DNA from 3 places in the Blautia producta genome. Region 1 is predicted to be linked to each of the others. Evidence: a T-box and tRNA genes for the amino acid it is inferred to sense, from the RefSeq annotation. Region 1 holds a T-box; the other regions hold tRNA genes.
What was found. A T-box is a leader RNA that pairs with one kind of tRNA and senses whether it is charged. The one in region 1 lies ahead of thrS (threonine--tRNA ligase), so its partner is inferred to be a tRNA-Thr.
Positions count from the first base shown of each region.

Region 2: it encodes a tRNA-Thr, which carries the amino acid that the T-box ahead of thrS (threonine--tRNA ligase) is inferred to sense. The anticodon was not compared.
Region 3: it encodes a tRNA-Thr, which carries the amino acid that the T-box ahead of thrS (threonine--tRNA ligase) is inferred to sense. The anticodon was not compared.

Region 1 covers NZ_CP136422.1:4,420,390-4,426,548, reverse strand. The annotation lists gene BLCOC_RS19930 (undecaprenyl-diphosphate phosphatase) at 1-595, opposite strand, end outside; gene thrS (threonine--tRNA ligase) at 640-2,601, opposite strand; T-box leader at 2,645-2,839, opposite strand; gene sigG (RNA polymerase sporulation sigma factor SigG) at 2,950-3,729, opposite strand; gene BLCOC_RS19915 (Gfo/Idh/MocA family protein) at 3,941-5,116, opposite strand; gene BLCOC_RS19910 (sugar ABC transporter substrate-binding protein) at 5,503-6,159, shown strand, end outside.
Region 2 covers NZ_CP136422.1:3,984,766-3,990,924, reverse strand. The annotation lists gene BLCOC_RS17965 (mechanosensitive ion channel family protein) at 1-757, shown strand, start outside; gene BLCOC_RS17960 (GerMN domain-containing protein) at 754-1,455, shown strand; gene BLCOC_RS17955 (oxidoreductase) at 1,521-2,609, shown strand; gene bilS (flavodoxin family protein BilS) at 2,692-3,216, shown strand; gene BLCOC_RS17945 (zinc ribbon domain-containing protein) at 3,222-3,629, shown strand; tRNA gene BLCOC_RS17940 (tRNA-Thr) at 3,791-3,863, opposite strand; gene BLCOC_RS17935 (ABC transporter ATP-binding protein) at 4,220-5,359, shown strand; gene BLCOC_RS17930 (ABC transporter permease) at 5,361-6,159, shown strand, end outside.
Region 3 covers NZ_CP136422.1:2,039,182-2,045,340, forward strand. The annotation lists gene BLCOC_RS08970 (hypothetical protein) at 1-437, shown strand, start outside; gene BLCOC_RS08975 (hypothetical protein) at 710-1,072, opposite strand; tRNA gene BLCOC_RS08980 (tRNA-Thr) at 1,433-1,505, shown strand; gene BLCOC_RS08985 (nucleoside triphosphate pyrophosphohydrolase) at 1,601-1,909, shown strand; gene BLCOC_RS08990 (D-lyxose/D-mannose family sugar isomerase) at 2,357-2,902, shown strand; gene BLCOC_RS08995 (beta-mannosidase) at 2,919-5,426, shown strand; gene BLCOC_RS09000 (ABC transporter substrate-binding protein) at 5,448-6,159, shown strand, end outside.

The DNA of each region.
Region 1 (6,159 bases):
CCGGAATAGCCAGGAAAAAGGAAAATTCACTTGCCACATACCGAGAGCAGCCCAGGATGACAGCGCCCAGGATAGTGGCGCCGCTTCTGGAAGTCCCGGGAATTGCTGCCAATACCTGAAAACAGCCTATGAAAAAAGCTGTCTGATAGGTAAGGGCCTCTAAAGTTTCCATTTTCGGCTGTCTTTTTCTGTTTTCAATGACAAGAAAAGCGATACCGTACAGGATCAAAGTGGCAGCGATCACATATACACTGGACAGGTAGTCCTCCAGGATCATGTCAAGAGGCAGGCCGGCGATCACAATGGGAATACATCCCACAACAACTTTTTTCCACAGCGCAAAGGTCTCCTGTTTTTCGGAGGCGCTTTTCTTTGGAGAAAAGGGGTTGAGCTTGTGGAAAAACAGGACCAGAACAGCCAGTATGGAGCCGAACTGGATCACCACTTTGAAAACCTCAAAAAATTCCGGTGTGGAGGTCATGGGCCAGATATTGTCAAACAAGATCAAATGCCCTGTGCTGCTTATTGGCAGCCATTCTGTGATACCCTGGATGATGCCCAGAATGACTGCCTTTAAGATTTCAATCAAATCCATAAATAGCTTTTCCTTTCTGTAGTGAAATCCTTAGTGGGGCAGCTTTATTTGTCGTTCTGTATCTCAATTTTGCGGATTTCTTTTGTTCGGATCTCCTTACAGATATCCTCAATGAAATCCTGCAGAGACTTCTGACCCTCATCGCCCAGGAAACGGCTTCTGACTGCCACTTTTTCTTCCGCTTCTTCTTTTTCTCCCACAACGATCATGTAAGGAACCTTTGAAAGCCGCGCCTCACGGATCTTATAGCCGATTTTTTCAGAGCGCTCATCAATGGTGCAGAGGATTCCGTTTTTCCTTAATTCAGCCTCTACCCTGACTGCATAATCCTGGTATTTTTCTGAGATAGGAAGGATGCGGACCTGTTCCGGGCAGAGCCAGGTGGGGAACATACCGGCGTATTTTTCAATGAGCCATGCAAGGGTTCTCTCATAGCAGCCGATTGAAGTTCTGTGTATAATGTACGGGCGGACTTTTTCTCCGTTCTGGTCAATATAGTACATATCAAACTGTTCAGCCAGCAGCGCGTCCCACTGTATGGTGATCATGGTGTCCTCTTTGCCGTATACATTTTTGGCATTGATGTCAACCTTGGGGCCATAGAAGGCGGCTTCTCCCACATCCTCCACAAACGGAACATCCAGTTCCTCTAAAATACTGCGGATGTGCTGCTCAGTCTCTTCCCAGACCTGGGCATCCCCAATGTATTTTTCTGTGTTTTCAGGATCCCATTTTGATAAATGGAAGGTCACATCATCCTGAAGTCCCAGAGTGGTCAGGCATTTCTTGGCAAGCGCCAGGCAGCCTTTGAATTCTTCCACCATCTGATCCGGGCGGACGATCAAATGTCCCTCTGAAATGGTGAACTGGCGGACACGTGTCAGACCGTGCATTTCTCCGGAGTCCTCATTTCTAAAAAGTGTGGAGGTCTCACTGTAGCGAAGGGGAAGATCGCGGTAGGAGCGCTGTTTGGACTTATATACATAATACTGGAAGGGACAGGTCATGGGACGCAGGGCGAACACCTCTTTGTCCGCCTCCTCATCTCCCAGTACGAACATGCCGTCTTTATAGTGATCCCAGTGTCCGGAAATCTTATATAAGTCACTCTTTGCCATAAGAGGAGTTTTGGTACGGATGTATCCCCAGTTGTTATCCTCCTCATCCTCGATCCATCTCTGGAGTGTCTGGATGATCTTGGCGCCTTTGGGCATCAGCAGGGGAAGTCCCTGTCCGATCACATCGACAGTTGTAAATAATTCCATTTCACGTCCCAGTTTGTTGTGGTCGCGTTTTTTTATGTCCTCCAGATGCTGAAGATATTCGTTCAGCTCATCCTTTGTTGCAAATGCGCTTCCGTAAATTCTCTGGAGCATGGTTTTGTTTGAGTCGCCTCTCCAGTAGGCGCCTGAGGAGGAGGTCAGCTTAAAGGCTTTGATCCCCTTTGTATTCATGAGATGAGGGCCTGCGCACAGATCAACGAAATCCCCCTGGGAGTAAAAGGAAATCTCGGCATCCTGGGGAAGATCTGTGATCAATTCCACTTTGTAAGGCTCATCTTTTTCTGTCATGAACTGAATCGCTTCCTCCCTTGGAAGTGTGAAGCGCTCAAGTTTATTTCCCTTTTTGATGATCCGTTTCATCTCTTTTTCCAGCTTGTCAAGATCTTCTCTTGAAAAAGGTTCTGCCTCAAAGTCATAGTAGAAACCAGTGTCAATGGCTGGTCCGATGGCAAGTTTGGCGTTGGGATACAGATTTTTAACGGCTTCCGCCAGGATATGGGAACAGGTATGGCGGACAACTCGGAGTCCTTCCTGATCTCTGGCAGTGAGGATGTTCAGCGTACAGTCCCTGTCAAGAACAGTGCGCAGGTCCACCACCCGGCCGTCCACCTCGCCGGCGCAGGCGGCCCTTGCCAGTCCTTCGCTTATGTCAAAAGCAACGTCAATGATAGATTTGGATTCAGCATATTCTTTTACTGAACCGTCTTTTAATGTGATTTTCATTCTTTTTTCCTCCATAAAAAAACCCTGAACAATCCTTAGACTGTTCAGGGACGATAAACAAGATACCGCGGTTCCACCCTTTTTGTAAATACCACTCATTCAGACGATAACGGTGTCGGCCGGACTTTATTAAAGCCGCTCCAGGGTGGTCTTCAAATGCTTCCCCATAGAATGCTCACACCAAATGCATTCCTCTCTGCATGGATAGACATTTTACTCTTCCTGTCTACGCGTTGGTCTATATGACAGAGTATATCTGTGATCTGTCCGACAGTCTGCAGAAACACTCTGAATCGGTGTTAGCATATCATTTATGGGAGAGAATGTCAAGCCGGGAGTGCAGGATTTTCAGGGGCGCAGATAGCTCTTCATATTTTTCAGTGCGTGTTTTTCCAGGCGGCTGACCTGAGCCTGGGAGATGCCGATTTCCTGGGCAACCTCCATCTGAGTTTTTCCTTCGTAGAATCGCATTTCAATAATGTGTTTTTCCCTGTCATCCAGGCGTTTCATGGCTTCTTTCAGGGAGAGATCTTCAATCCAATTTTCCTCCCTGTTCTTTTTATCACTGATCTGATCCATGACATACAGGGTATCTCCGCCTTCTGTGTATACAGGGTCGTAGAGGCTGACCGGACTTTGGATGGCATCCAGGGCATAGACAATGTCTTCTTTTTCAATGCCGATCTCCTCGGCGATTTCATTGATGGTTGGCTCTTTGAGATTTTTCTTTACGTAATTTTCTTTGGCGTAGATGGCTTTGTATGCCGTATCGCGGAGAGAACGGCTGACACGGATAGAGTTGTTGTCGCGCAGATACCTGCGGATCTCACCGATGATCATGGGAACCGCATAAGTAGAAAATTTCACGTTCAGAGTCGTATCGAAATTGTCAATGGCTTTCATAAGCCCGATGCAGCCAATCTGGAATAAATCATCCACATTTTCATTGCTGGCGGAAAAGCGTTTGATGATACTGAGCACCAGTCTTAAATTTCCCTTGATATATAATTCTCTGGCTTCCGTGTCTCCCTTTTTGATCCGCTCGAAGAGAATATCCTTCTCTTCGTTGGTAAGGACAGGGAGTTTGGAAGTGTTCACACCACATATTTCAACTTTATTAAGTGCCATTGCAAGAATCCTCCTGGAAATTTTAATGTCTAGTAAAATGATTCTCACCTGGTGCGGACAATATACGACAACCCGGAAAATTTAATAAAGTTTTAGCCCTTGACAATTCGGAAAAACAGATGGGATAAATGAAAAAACAGGAGTTGATATCAATAGAAAAAACCCTTGTTTTCAACAAAAAAGTGTTAAAAACAAGGGTTTTTGACTTCATCTAAAGCTCTTCAAACCGCGGTATGGTGATCACTTCCCCGCCCTTCATGGCGGATTCATGGGCACAGATCCCGGTTCCTGTCCAGTAAGCTCCCATGATGTCATCAATGGCCGGCTTCCGTTCCTCCAAGATAGAACGGATGAATTCATGTACCAGGTGGGGATGGGAACCACCGTGTCCGCCGCCCTGCTTGAATGAGAGATGGGTGTTTTCGTTGTTATATACCGTGTTGGTGGTGAAGGATGCGATCTCATCAGGCAGAAGGTATGCATAATCCGGAATCTTGATCCGCTTTTCCAGGATCTCTCCCCCTCTGCTGGATTCTTCTTTCTCTTCATTGAGTATATCTACTCTCTGTAATTCTCCTGTTCTGGTATAAAGGACAGGGTCCTCGTCTGCTAGCTGCTGCCACTCAAAGCTCTTATTCTCACCGTATACACGGAAACACTCAGAATAACTTCTGGCCACACCGTACAGAAAACGTTCCATCTCAATGGTGATATCACTGTCCTGAAGGGTAATAAACGCGGCTTCAAAAGCGTAAGGGCACCCATATGTTTCCTCCAGTTCTTTACGGACTTTACCGGAACCTCTGGCATACACCTTTTCCGGCAGATGCCCTGCCAGCATCAGGCACGGTGCAACGGCATGAGTGGGATGCATAAGAGGCGGGAACCCCTTCCAGTAATCAGGCCAGCCTTCCATATCCTGATAATGTGCGCATGTCATATACTGCAGGCGCCCCAGTTCCCCTTTTTCATACAGTTCCTTCATATAGAGAAATTCCCGCTGGAAAATAGTGGTCTCCATAAACATATAATTCTTTTTTGAAGCCTTTCTCGCTTCAATGACCTGCTTTAGTTCGTCCAGGCTCATGCCCATAGGGATGGTGCAGCCGCAGTGCTTTCCCGCATTCAGTACCCGCACAGAAAACGGCGCGTGTGTGGAAGGCGGTGTCACCAGATGGACAGCGTCGATCTCAGGGATGTCAAGTACACTCTGTAAATCGGTGAAACACTGGCTTGGGGGAATGCTGTACCTCTCTCTGGCAATGTTCAGAAGCTTTTCATTTTTGTCCACAACATAGACCTTGTCCACATCGGGATGCTTGCAGTAGATGGCGGCAAACTCCAATCCGAAGCTGAGTCCAACTAAGGCTACATTTAATTTTTTCATATTCAAAGTCCTCCTTTTCTTCTGTACATAAGATTTTAGACCAGATATCTTCTTAAGGGAATGAAGAAAACTTTCTGATTGGCGCAGGATCACCGAAAAAACAGACAGGTTTTTCTGCGGATCTGCACATATTTTATTTGGAGACCAGTAAAAATATAAAAAATCCGCAGATGGAAAAATAACAGGGAATCTGAAAATTTTTTAAGATGGAATAGCAAAAAGTCAAATAATATATTTATTCTAAAAATAACAGGGATATGGTTTAATGTGTTTATAGCAATTCAGAACAGCCGGCGTGATGAAGATGCAGAGCGGGGCAGGAATCTTTTCTGCCTGAATACTATGGAAACCAGAAAAGAAACACAGGGAAAAGAGGGTAAGAAAATATGAAGAGAAAAAAAGTGACAGCCCTTCTGATGGCGGCAGCAATGATCCTGGGAACTACAGCATGTGGAAATTCCCAGAGCGGCCGGGAGGATAAGACCGAAGAAGACAATACACCTGACAAAAAGGAGAGCAGTCAGGAGAACAGTGCAGAGGGAGACGCGGCAGAGATCACACTTCTTATGACAAATGACTGGGTTGACGAATCCACGGAATTGGGCGCGGAATTCACAAAAACCATCAGACAGTACGAGGAGGAACATCCCGGAACGAAGATCACGGTTCAGGGAGCCTCACAGCAGGATATCAAGGAGTCTTTCCAGACGGCAGCACTGGCAGGAGGCGGAGCGGATGTGGTGATCATGGACAATTCCGGACATGCCATTGATCTAGCGGCAATGGGACTTTTATATCCGCTGAGCGAGCTGTCCACAGCAGAGGATCTGGTATCTCAGTATCAGGAAGGACCTCTTAATTCCGGTAAGTTCCAGGGAGAATACTATTCTGTTCCCTGGTATATGGACTGCTGCGGCCTGTATTATAACAAGGAACGTCTGGATGAACTGGGCCTTTCAGTTCCCACAAACTGGGAGGAGCTTTCCGGTGCCCTTGAGAAAGTAAAGGAGGCCGGATACGGAGGGATCATCACATATCAGAGC
Region 2 (6,159 bases), 440 kb from region 1:
AGTGATCATCAAGATATGCGCCCTGATCCGGGCGGCCATGAACAGAGCAGGCGCGGATACCGGTGTGATCCAGTTTTTGACTTCCTTTGTAAAAACAGCCCTTTACTTTCTGCTGATCGTAAGTATTGCAGTCCGTTTTGGAATCAAGGAATCCTCCATTGCGGCATTGCTGGCATCCGGTGGTGTGGCAATCGGCCTGGCACTGCAGGGCGGTCTGTCAAATCTGGCAGGCGGAGTGATCATCATGCTCCTGAGACCTTTCACAGTGGGAGACTACATTATAGAAAACACCAACAAACAGGAGGGCACAGTGGTGAAGATCGATCTGTTTTACACCACCCTCTCCACTGTGGACAACAGACGGATCACCATACCCAACGGAAATATCACCAATTCCAGTATTGTCAATGTGACATCCCAGGATAAGCGGAAGCTGGAGATCAAGGTCATGATCGGCTACCAGTCGGATCTGAAAAAAGCAAAAGGAATTCTGGAAACTCTGCTCCACGAGGATCCTGCAATCATGTCCGAGCAGGAGATGCTGGTGTTCGTGGACGAATTGGCGGATGACGGCGTGATCCTGGGATTAAGGGCATGGGTGAAGACAGAGGATTACTGGCCTGCTAAATGGAGACTGAATGAGGAAATCAAACTGACATTTGACGAGGAAAACATTGATATTCCATATCCGCAGCTTGATGTGCATATCAAGTCCGGATTGCCGGAGGCTTTCGGCAGAGAGGAGCGCAACCTATGAAACACAGAAATTTATGTCTTGCTGTCCTGCTTAGCGCCGCAATGATATTTGGCACTGCAGGATGCAGCAATGCCCAGGATACAGATGCGAAAACCCAGACAGAGTCGAAAGAGAGTCAGAAGGATACTGAACAGGATAAGAAGGACACCTCAGATCAGAAAGCAGAGAAAGAGACAGAAAAAGAAGATACTCAGGCAGATAAAAAGGATAATGCAGAGTCGAAAGATGAGACTGCAGAGAAGGACACAGAGAAAAACGCAGAAACCGGCAATGCCGGCACAGAGAACTCCCAGGAGGAGAGCGCACCGGTACAGTCGGGTCAGGCGTTTATCTATGTTCCCGACGACAATGCTGAGGGATGGGATATCAAACAAGTGGAAATTGCCCAGGTAACAGCCGATGCTCTGATCGGTCAGCTTGTGGGTGCAGGGGTTCTGACAGACAGTATAACAGTTCAGAATTTTGAGGAGACAGAGGAGGAGGGACAGTATGTCCTGAAACTGGATTTGTCCTCTAATTTTAAGGACAGTGTCCGCTCCATGGGTACGGCGGGAGAAATCCTTACCATAGGGGCTGTTGTCAACTCATTTTTGGATACCTATCAGGCAGAAGCTATCCAGATCACAGTGGACGGCAGCACACTGGAGACAGGCCATGAGATATACGAAGGATACATGACACATATGGATTATCAGTAACTACAGGTGCAGCGCCGGAAGGATTCCGGCAGCTGCATTTTCAGATTGGACGGGAGTGGCTGACTATGAAAAAATTATTTGAACCATTACAAATTAAGAATGTGAAGATCAAAAACAGAGTTTGTTTTCCCCCTGTGGTATGTTATGCGTGGGGGACAGAGGACGGCTACGTGACACAGGAGAATGTGGAACATTACAGAAAGGTGGCAAAAGGACAGGCAGGACTTATCATACAGGAAGCTACCTGTGTAGATAAGAACGGTAAGCTTGTGGAAAACCAGCTTGGTATCTGGGAGGATGGGCAGATCCAGGGGCTGTCTGAAATTGTGGATGCGGTACACAAAGAAGGATGTCCCATTTTTATCCAGATCCATCATGCCGGTGTCTCGGGACTGGACGGAGAGCTTGCCTGTCCCAGTGATTACAGTTTTTCTAAAAATGGAGTGAAAAAAACAGGCAAAGAGCTGACAGAGGAAGAAATACATAGGATCCAACAGGAATTTACAGATGCCGCGGTCCGAGCCTGGAAAGCAGGATATGACGGTGTAGAGCTTCATGGATGTCATCAATACCTCATGTGCGAATTCTTTAACCGCTGGGTAAACCGCAGACAGGATGCGTACGGGGAACATAGGGAATTGTTTGCAGTGGAAATCCTGCGGGCCATAAAGGAAAAGGTGCCTGAGGATTTCGTGGTGGGAATCCGTCTGGGAGGATTTGAACCAAGACTGGAGGATGGGATCAGACATGCGGTGATACTGGAAAAAGAGGGCATAGATTTTATTGATGTGTCCTATGGATTTTCCGGGGAGGATGATCCGAAAGCGCCTGTGGACTTTCCCTATGAGAAATGTATCTATGCAGCGGAGGAGATCAAACGCAGCGTATCGGTGCCTGTTTTTGCGGTAAACGGGATCACAAGTCCTAATATGGCACAGGAGATTCTGGAGCGCACCAATGTGGATATGATCGACATTGCCAGGGGGATCATTGTGAACTATAATTGGGCAAAAGATGCCATGGAGGGCAGGGATACCGGAAAATGTCTGCACTGTAAGCGCTGTCTGTGGTGCGAAGATCCGGATACCTGTGCGGGCAGAAAAGTTCTAAAGAAGAATCTGCGGGGGAAAAAGGAATTTATAGACAATTTATAATTTTTAAGAGTCAGGAAATATCTATTTGTCTGCCATCGTGCTATTATTATTATATCGTAAAAATGAGAGAGGATGATACCACATGAAGACGCAGGTATTGTATAAAAGCAGAACGGGCAATACGGAAAAGCTGGCAAAGGCCATATTTGCAGCAATACCGGGCTCGGATAAGGACATTGCCCGGCTGGACGGGCAGACAGACTATGATATGGCGGACATTTATTTTATCGGATTCTGGACGGACAGAGGGAGTGCCAGTGTAGAAGTGCTGGATTACCTGGGGGCCCTCCAGGGGAAGAAGATTGCATTGTTCGGCACCTGCGGAATGGGTGAGAGCCAGGAATATTTTAAAAAGATAGAAGAGAATATCCGGGTTTTCATAGAGGATGACAACGAATATCTGGGTGCTTTTATGTGCCAGGGCAAGATGCCTATCCAGGTCAGGGAAAAGTATAACCGTATGCGAAACGGTGACAACGGCAGGCAGGTTGACGCTATGATACGGAATTTTGACATGGCTATGCTGCATCCCGACATGGATGACCTGGAGCATGCCCGTGAGTTTGTAGGCAGAATATATGAAACATTAGAGAAGGATGGGATTTGACGATCATGAAAGAAAAATTTGCAAAGTTTATGGCAGGGCGTTACGGCACAGACAGACTGAACCAGTTTATGCTCATTGTGCTTCTTGTCTGTGCTGTCATCAATCTGTTTATCAGAAATGGATATGTTTCCATACTGCTGACTTCCTGGGAGGTTCTTCTGATCGTTTTCATATATATCAGAATGTTTTCAAGGAAGCTCACAAAGCGCTATGCAGAGAACCAGAAGTACCTGGCTGTGGAAAACAAGGTACGCCATTTCTTTGGCCAGAAAAAATATATTCAGCAGCAGAGAAAGGACTATCACATTTATTCCTGTCCAAGCTGCAAGCAGAAGATCCGTATTCCCAAGGGAAAAGGCAAGGTAAGCGTGCGCTGTCCAAAGTGTGGAACGGAATTTGTGAAAAATAGCTGATGCAGACAGCAAAGACCAGATAATGACCAGAGTGTGCCGGAAGGAATTTTCAGGCACACTCTGAGCTGTACAGTATGATACGGACGGAATCATACTGCTGGAACCAGTAAAGCGTAAAAAAGCGTAAAGCCCCGTAAAAGGCTTTACGCTTTTTATGTAAAAGCTGGAAATGAGACTCGAACTCACGACCCCTTCATTACGAGTGAAGTGCTCTACCGACTGAGCTATTCCAGCTTGTGTTACACACAAATGATATTATACACGATTTTGAGAAAAATTCAACTGTTTTTTACAAATTCTGTCTTATGTTTTGTAACAGTTCAGTTAGGTCTGCGCATTTACTGCGCTGACCGTATGAACAGGTAGTGCCAGCAGGCATATTTAGAGTGTGTCGGAAGGGATTTTCAGATACACTCTGGTCAAGAATACCGGAATGGATTATTTGAGAATAAAATGGATGAATTCCCTCTAAATTATTTGTCGGGAATTGACAACGCCGAACATTTGTGCCATTATATACCAGAGATAGTTTAATAAGAGGCGGCTGTGAGGGGACTGAACAGCTGCGATAAGATAAAGAAGGATACGACATGAGTGAGATACGACACCCTCAGGGAAATCCCTCAGATTCTGTTTCGGCAGAGGCGGGGAAAGATAAGTTACTGGAATTAAAGGGGATCAGCAAGAGCTTCGGCACAACAGACGTGCTCAGAGACATTGATCTTTCCATAGAAAGAGGAGAGTTCATCACATTCTTAGGTGCCTCCGGCTGCGGAAAGACCACAACGCTGCGCATTATCGCCGGATTGGAAATGCCTGATAAAGGTCAGGTGATCTTGGAGGGCCGGGATGTGACTGCGCTGGAACCTCATCAGAGAGATGTGAACACAGTGTTTCAGAACTATGCCCTGTTTCCCCATATGAATGTGGAGGCAAACATTGGCTATGGTCTGAGGATACGTAAGGTTCCTAAAAATGAAATTAAGAAAAATGTAAAGAAAATGCTGGATCTTGTTCAGCTCTCAGGCTATGAAAAGCGTATGCCCTCAGAGCTGTCAGGGGGACAGAAGCAGAGAGTTGCTATTGCACGCTCCCTGATCAACAGTCCAAAGTTACTGCTGCTGGACGAGCCTTTAGGCGCACTTGACCTGAAGCTGCGCAGGGCCATGCAGACAGAGCTGAAGCGGCTCCAGAAGAAGCTGGGCATTACCTTCCTGTACATAACCCATGACCAGGAGGAGGCCATCAACATGTCTGACCGCATTGTGGTCATGCGTGACGGACAGTTTGAACAGATCGGTACCCCGGATGAGATCTACAACCGTCCAAAAACCAGCTATGTAGCTGATTTTGTGGGCAATGCCAATATTATCTCCGGTATTGTGGAGAATATAGGTGAGGAACTGACAGATATCCGTGTGAACGACTGTCTCATTTCAGCCGGAACTGTGGATGGACTGAAAAAAGGCAGCAGAGCAGTGGTAGCTGTGAGAAGGGAGAATATCAAAGTTTGCCGTGAGTGCAAAAAAGGGCTTCCGGCAGTGATAACAGATAAATCCTTTAACGCGGGACAGCTCCACATGGCTTTCAGACTGGAGGACGGCAGAGAAGTGGTTGCCAGCCATTATGGCATAGACACAGATCTGACTGTGGATCAGAAGGTCTGTGTGGGATGGGAGCCGGAGCACGCCGTCTTTGTGGATATGGATGAAGGCACACAGGGGGCGTGAGATGGAGAAAAAGAAAAAATCGGGACTGTTTCTGACGGTTGCACCCCTCTATATCTTTACCCTTGTCTTTGTGGCCGGACCACTGGTCTATATGATAGCGCTGAGTTTTGCCACAAACAGCGACGGGTGGGGTACCGTGTGGAAATTTACCCTGGAAAATTATAAGAAGATAGCAGACCCTGTCTATCTAAAAAGCTTTAGCCAATCCTTCCAATTGGCCTTTACCAGTACCATCTGTATTACGCTGCTGGGATATCCCTTCGGATATTTTATGGCAAAGCAGTCAGATAAATGGAAAAAGAGGATCATGCTGCTGGTCATGGTGCCCTTCTGGACCAGCTCTCTGATCCGCATGTATGGGTGGATCATTCTGCTCCAGGCAAAAGGTGTGTTCAACACTCTTTTAATGAAGCTGGGCATTATTCAGGAGCCTCTGAAAATTCTCTATTCCTATCCGGCAGTTGTCATCGGTATGGTGTATGCACTGCTGCCGTTTATGGTGCTCTCCGTGTATTCCAGCGTGGAAAAGATGGACTGGTCATTAGTGGAGGCCGCAAGGGATCTGGGTGCCAGCCGCCCAATGGCATTTTTGACGGTAACCCTGAAGCTGACGCTGCCGGGACTTCTGACCGGTGTGATCCTTTCCTTTGTGCCGTCTATGGGCCTGTTCTTTATCGCGGACATTCTGGGCGGTAATAAAATTGTTCTGGTGGGAAGCGTGATCCAGGATCAGCTCACAAGAGGAAGCAATTGGCCATTTGCAGCAGCCCTCGCAGTGGTGCTCATGGCTCTTACTTCCA
Region 3 (6,159 bases), 2.4 Mb from region 1:
GTCTAACTGTTCAAGAAAAAAGCAAGCAATTATTAGATTTACTTGTTCTTTCATCAAATTGTATTAGCCATATAGATGTTCAATATAAAGACTACCAAGACGAAACTGTGATAGAGCAAGTTCAAAATAAAATCAATCAATATAATGCGAAAAAGGACCAAGAAGAAAAGTGTTCAAAACTATTAGCGGATAGTGAAATCGGAACATTTCCCCAAATATTGCTTTTGGAATTAGATGATTTCAAAAATGAGTTGTTGAAGCGCCAAACAATATCAGATTGTGAAATATTAGTAATTGTTAATCACCTAATGGAAAAGTTTTCAGCTAATGCAGAGCATGATAGGGTTGCGGCATACAATCTATCAAAACTAAATAGCTGTATTGAACAAGTAAGAAAAGCGGCTAAAAAATCCCTACATATGGACGTAAAGAAATAAAGCATTTGCAGAACATAAAAAACGGGGCGCGGCAGCCAACGAAGGGCCACCGCGCCCCATATTTTGTGGGTGCAGTTTTGAAGTGCCTGTTACGCTCTAAAACAGCGTTTTAGAGCAATTAGGTATAAATCCCCTTGCCGCGTCAAAATAGTGTCTGTAAAGCCGCATAATACAAGGCTTTTTTCGGCTCTACTGCGTAACATGAGGGCATGAAAAAAGCGGCGTTCCTTTTCTCCCCGGTGGGGATTGAGAAACGCCGCCTGTGCGGGTCGTTATTCTTTTTCATCAGCGATAATGTCCTGCATGACTTCGCCAAAGTCTGCCGTAAAGGAAAAGATGAAGTATTCCAATACGTCGGGGTCTGCGTCCATTGGCTCGGCTTCCTCGGAAAAGCGCAAGCCCATAAGCCCGTAAAGCAGCTTAATGATTTTGAATAGCTTTTCCCGGTCGGCGGGGGTGTTCATGGTTACGAGTACGTCCGTCAGGCGGTTTACGGTTTCCATGTCGCCGCCCGTCGTTACCCATACCATTTCTGCGAATGGCTGCGTGATTGCCCCGGCGACAAGGTTTATCTTATCCTTGCTGATTTCGCCGGACGGGGTTATAATACCCTTGTCTAAAAGTACGTTATTCATGTCGTCCTCCTTTATTTTTGTGGTGCTAAAATGGTGCCCGGTCTTACAAAACCACCTTGTACGGAGATACGGCAAGATAAATGAAGATATGCGGAAAACCTTGATTTTAAGCCATTTTCTCATGGTGTCATAAACATTTATGAGGGCTTATAAGAAGATTTCCATCTATCAAATCAATAAAAAATAAAGCCATTGGGTATGGAATGCCCTGTGCGGTGCGGAATTCAGACATCGCACAGGGAACAGTAACCGGATACGACAAAAAAATAAAAAAGTTTTCAAAAATATCTTGACATTTGACACAACTTTTGTTAGAATTCTTAATTGTGATGACGAACTACACAGGACATCACAAGGAATGCTGCCTTGGCTCAGTTGGTAGAGCGTCGCCTTGGTAAGGCGGAGGTCGGCGGTTCAAATCCGCTAGGCAGCTCGATGGAAACCCTTGAATTTTCAAGGGTTTTTTGTTGTTTTAAGGGAGAGAAAAACCGTCCGGGGAGGGCGGAGTATTTGGAGAGGTGGTATGTGTTGAAAAATTTTAACAAGCTGGTGCGGGATAAAATTCCGGATATCATAAGAGAAGACGGCGGACAGCCACGGACGGAAATTCTGTCAGCGGCATCGTATATCTCTGAGCTTGACAAAAAGCTTGACGAGGAAATTGCGGAATATCAGGAGAGTAAGGAACTGGAAGAACTGGCGGACGTGGTAGAGGTTATCTACGCAATTTGTGAAGCCAGGGGATATACCGTTGAAAAGCTGCATGCTGTCAGGGAAGAAAAACGCCGGCGGCGAGGCGGGTTTGAGAAAAAGATTTTATTGGTTTCAAAAGATTAAAATTGGATTATAGGAATACCCTTTATGAGTTTGCATTCATCATAAAGGGTATTTTTTTGTGCCTGGGTAACGATTCGGCGGCCGGGGATTTATTTTATACCTCTTTTCTTTGCAGTAGAAAGCAGCGAAGACGGAGTTTAAAAGAGAATGTTGAGAAAAAAGTTCATGATATGGGCGATTTCAGAAGTCAATAAATATATTGAAATTAAGCATAAACGGATTGAAAATATTGTCTGTGTCAAATGACACAAATGGTAAAAATTGGAAAAATTTTAATATGTAGAAATTTGAGGGGGAAAATTGTGAAATATTTATAATTGACCGCTGTAAATAATTGTGATAATATGCAGATATAAACAAAAAAGTTCATTTTTATGGATGCATCCGAAAATGAATGGTAACTAAATATGAAAAAAAGTTGTGTCATATGACACAGAGGAGAAGGAAATGAAGAGAAGCGAATATGATCAGATTAAAAAGGAAGGACTGGAACTGATGGAAAAGGCCGGTATCTATCTGACACCGGAAGAAAAGGAAAGGATGGAAGTTACAGATTTTGGTCTGAATGATCCTTATCACGAAGGTCTTATGCTGCATGTTTATGTAAATACAAAAAGATGCTGCGCCAAGGAACTGCCTATGCTCCCCGGACAAATCTGTGCAGAACACAGACATCCGCCCCTTGGACCGGACAATCCGGGTAAAGAAGAGACCTTCCGCTGCCGTTACGGAGAAGTATATGTACATGTTCCCGGAGAGCCAACCCAGACTCCCAAGGCAACGATTCCGGAGGGAAAGGAAGACGTATATACTGTTTGGCATGAAATTGTACTGAAGCAGGGGGAACAGTATACCCTGGTACCGAATACGAAGCACTGGTTCCAGGCCGGGCCGGAGGGTGCAGTGGTCTCAGAGTTTTCATCATACAGTGATGACGGCACGGATGTCTATACAGATCCTGCGATTTCAAGGTTTACTACAATAGAAGAATAAAAAGCGGGGGCTGTTTATGATCGTACAAAAGCTGGGAGGAACGGATTGGAAATATAGAGATATACAGGAGAAAGAGTGGCATGATGCAAATGTTCCTGGTACCTTGTTTATGGATATGATAAGAGAAGGGAGAATCCAAAATCCTTTTTATCGTTTCCAGGAGAGAGAATTTCAGGAGCTTGCACAAAAGGATTATGAATATGAGCTGCGTTTTGCCGTACAGGAGGATGTGTTTTTCAGAGAAAAACAGTTTTTGGTGTTTGAAGGGATTGATACGATCGCAGACATCTGTCTGAACGGTGTTGAGATTGCCCAGACAGAAAATATGCACCGTACATACCGGCTTCCGGTAAAGGGGATATTACAGGAAGGGGAAAACCTGCTGCATATCACCCTGCATTCGCCGGTGCGTTACATAGAAGAACAGCACAGAAAACACCCCCTGCCTGAGTTTAATACGGCAAGCCCTCATGGTTTTTCACAGATACGGAAAATCCACAGTTCCTTTGGATGGGATGCAGAGCCGAATGTGCCGGATTTGGGAATCTGGAGAGAGGTATACATAGAGGCTTACGACAAGGCGCGTATTTCCCATGTATATACCAGACAGAGACATGAAGAAGGAAAAGTTTTTTTGAAAACAGAGACTTTGGTGGACACGGTATGTGGGAGAGAGGCAGACGTAAGTATAATTTTATATGATCCGGAAGGGACAGAAATATCCAGAAAACAGACAAAATGCATAGAATTTCTGTCGGAAGCCTGGATAGAGATTGAGAATCCTCAAATCTGGTGGCCTAACGGGTATGGAGATCAACCGCTTTATGAAATCTGTGTCAAAATGCAGTGCGGGGAAGAGCGGGATGAGAAACGTTTTTCTGTGGGCCTTCGCACGATGGAGGTGAGAAGGGAAAAAGATGCCTTTGGAGAAAGCTTTGCCTTTTATGTAAATGGTGTTCCTGTATTTGCAAAAGGAGGAAGCTATACTCCCCCGGATAAATTCCTGACAGCCTGCAGGGGACAGCGTCACGAGGAGTTGATCCGTCTTTGTAAGGAGGCTAATTATAATTGTATCCGCATATGGGGTGGGGCGGTATATCCTGACGATGAATTATATGATTTGTGTGACAGGAACGGAATTTTAATCTGGCAGGATCTGATGTTTGCCTGTGCATTATATCCCTCTGACGAGGCGTTTTTGGAAAGCATCAGGGAAGAAGTGAGAGACAATGTGATCAGACTTCGGAATCATGCATGCCTTGTGCTCTGGTGCGGGAATAACGAAAATGAGTGGTTTCATGACTATGAGCATCATGCAGAGGGGCTGACTCAGGAACTGAGAATGAAGAACCTGCAGCAGTATGAAGTGCATCTGGCTGAAGTGGTCAGGAAATATGACCCGGACAGGCTGTTCTGGCCCAGTTCTCCATCCAGTGGGGGAGGGTATTACGACCCGAATGGATATGAAAAAGGGGATGTGCATTGCTGGTATGTCTGGTATCTGCCTGCAAAACCCTATACTTTTTACCGAGACTGTACAGGAAGATTCATCAGCGAATTCGGGTTGGAATCCTTCCAGAATTATAAGACGCTTTGTAATTATTTGGATCCGGAAGACATGAGCCCCAATTCAGAAGTGATGGATTACATGCAGCGGTGCAGTGACAATTACTGCAATATGGGGAATGGAAAGATCATGAACTATATTTTCCAGGAGGTTCAGACACCCCAGAGCTTTAAGGAATATATTTTTGCGTCCCAGTACGCCCAGGCTGAAGGTATAAAATACGGAACCTGCCATTTCAGAAGCATGAAACCAAGGTGTATGGGGGCTCTCTACTGGCAGATCGTAGACTGTTTTCCAGGCACAAGCTGGTCCGGCATTGATTACGAATACCGTTTGAAAGTTCTGCATTATTATGCAAGACGCTTTTTCAAACAGGTCATTCTGTGTGTGAGAGAGGACCGGTTTGAATCACGCAGGCTGGAGATATTGGCGGTAAACGATGATCCGGAAGGATTTGCGTCAAAGCTTTCCTGGTCCTTGAGAGATGCTGCCGGCCATGTAGTTAAGAATGGGGAAAAAACTATGCAGATCCCAGCCTCTTCCTCCACTGTCATTCAGGAGATGGACTGGTCAGAGGAGATCAAAGAGGAGGATAGGAAAAAATATTATCTGGAACTATTTTTATACGGTCAAAATGATGAGATGATTGCTGAGGAGACTTACCTGTTTGTAAAACCTAAACATTTTCAGTTTATGCATCCGGAATTTATGGTGGATGTACAGAATCAAAGGGAAAAGTATATCTTAAATATTCAGACTACTTGTTTTGCTAAATGTATAAAAATGGATTTAGAGGATAATGATTGTGAGTTTTCGGATAACTGTTTTGACCTTTCGCCGGGAAGAACAAAAACAGTGGAGATAGATAAAAAGAGTCTCCGCCGGCAGATCACAAAAGAGGAGCTGAAAAAACAGCTCATAGTTGAGAATGTAAACGATATTGGCAAAAAATTATAATGTGAATTTGGGAGGAAAACAATGAGAAGAAGAATTGCTGTGTTATTGGCAGGGTTGATGGTCTGTTCTATGCTGACTGCCTGTGGTTCCACGGAAGAACCCAAGGGAGAACCTGAAGCAGAACAGGGGGAGACAAAGGAAGAGGCAAAGGAAGAGAAAGAACCTGAAGCAGAGAATGAATCTGAGACAGGCGGTGACTTTACAGAGGAGGTTACGCTGGATGTTGCTATGATGTGGCCTCTTGACAGCACTACAGATGCAAAATCATACGCGCTGAACCGTGCCATTCAAAGGCTGGAGAAGGATTATCCGAATATTAAAGTAAATTATGATGGTTCTGTACATGATGATTATCAGACGATTATGATGACCTATGCCGCAGCAGATACGCTTCCGGATGTATTTAACGTAAAGGGAGCATGGATTCCGAATCTGGTGGAGAACGAACAGATAGGTACTGTGGATGAATTTTTTGAAAATGATAAAGACTGGTCAGATAAATTCGATGATGAAGTGCTTTTTGATATGGAGTACGACGGACATTACTATGGTGCACCATTCCAGAATCTCTGCTGTTCCCTGGTAATATACAATAAGGATATCTATAAATCTGTGGGATACGAAAAGTTCCCCGAGACATGGGAAGACATGATGGATTGCTTTGCTAAGCTGAAAGAGGCTGGCTATGTGCCTTTAGGTGTGGGAAACAGCGGACAGTGGGTTGCCAACTCCT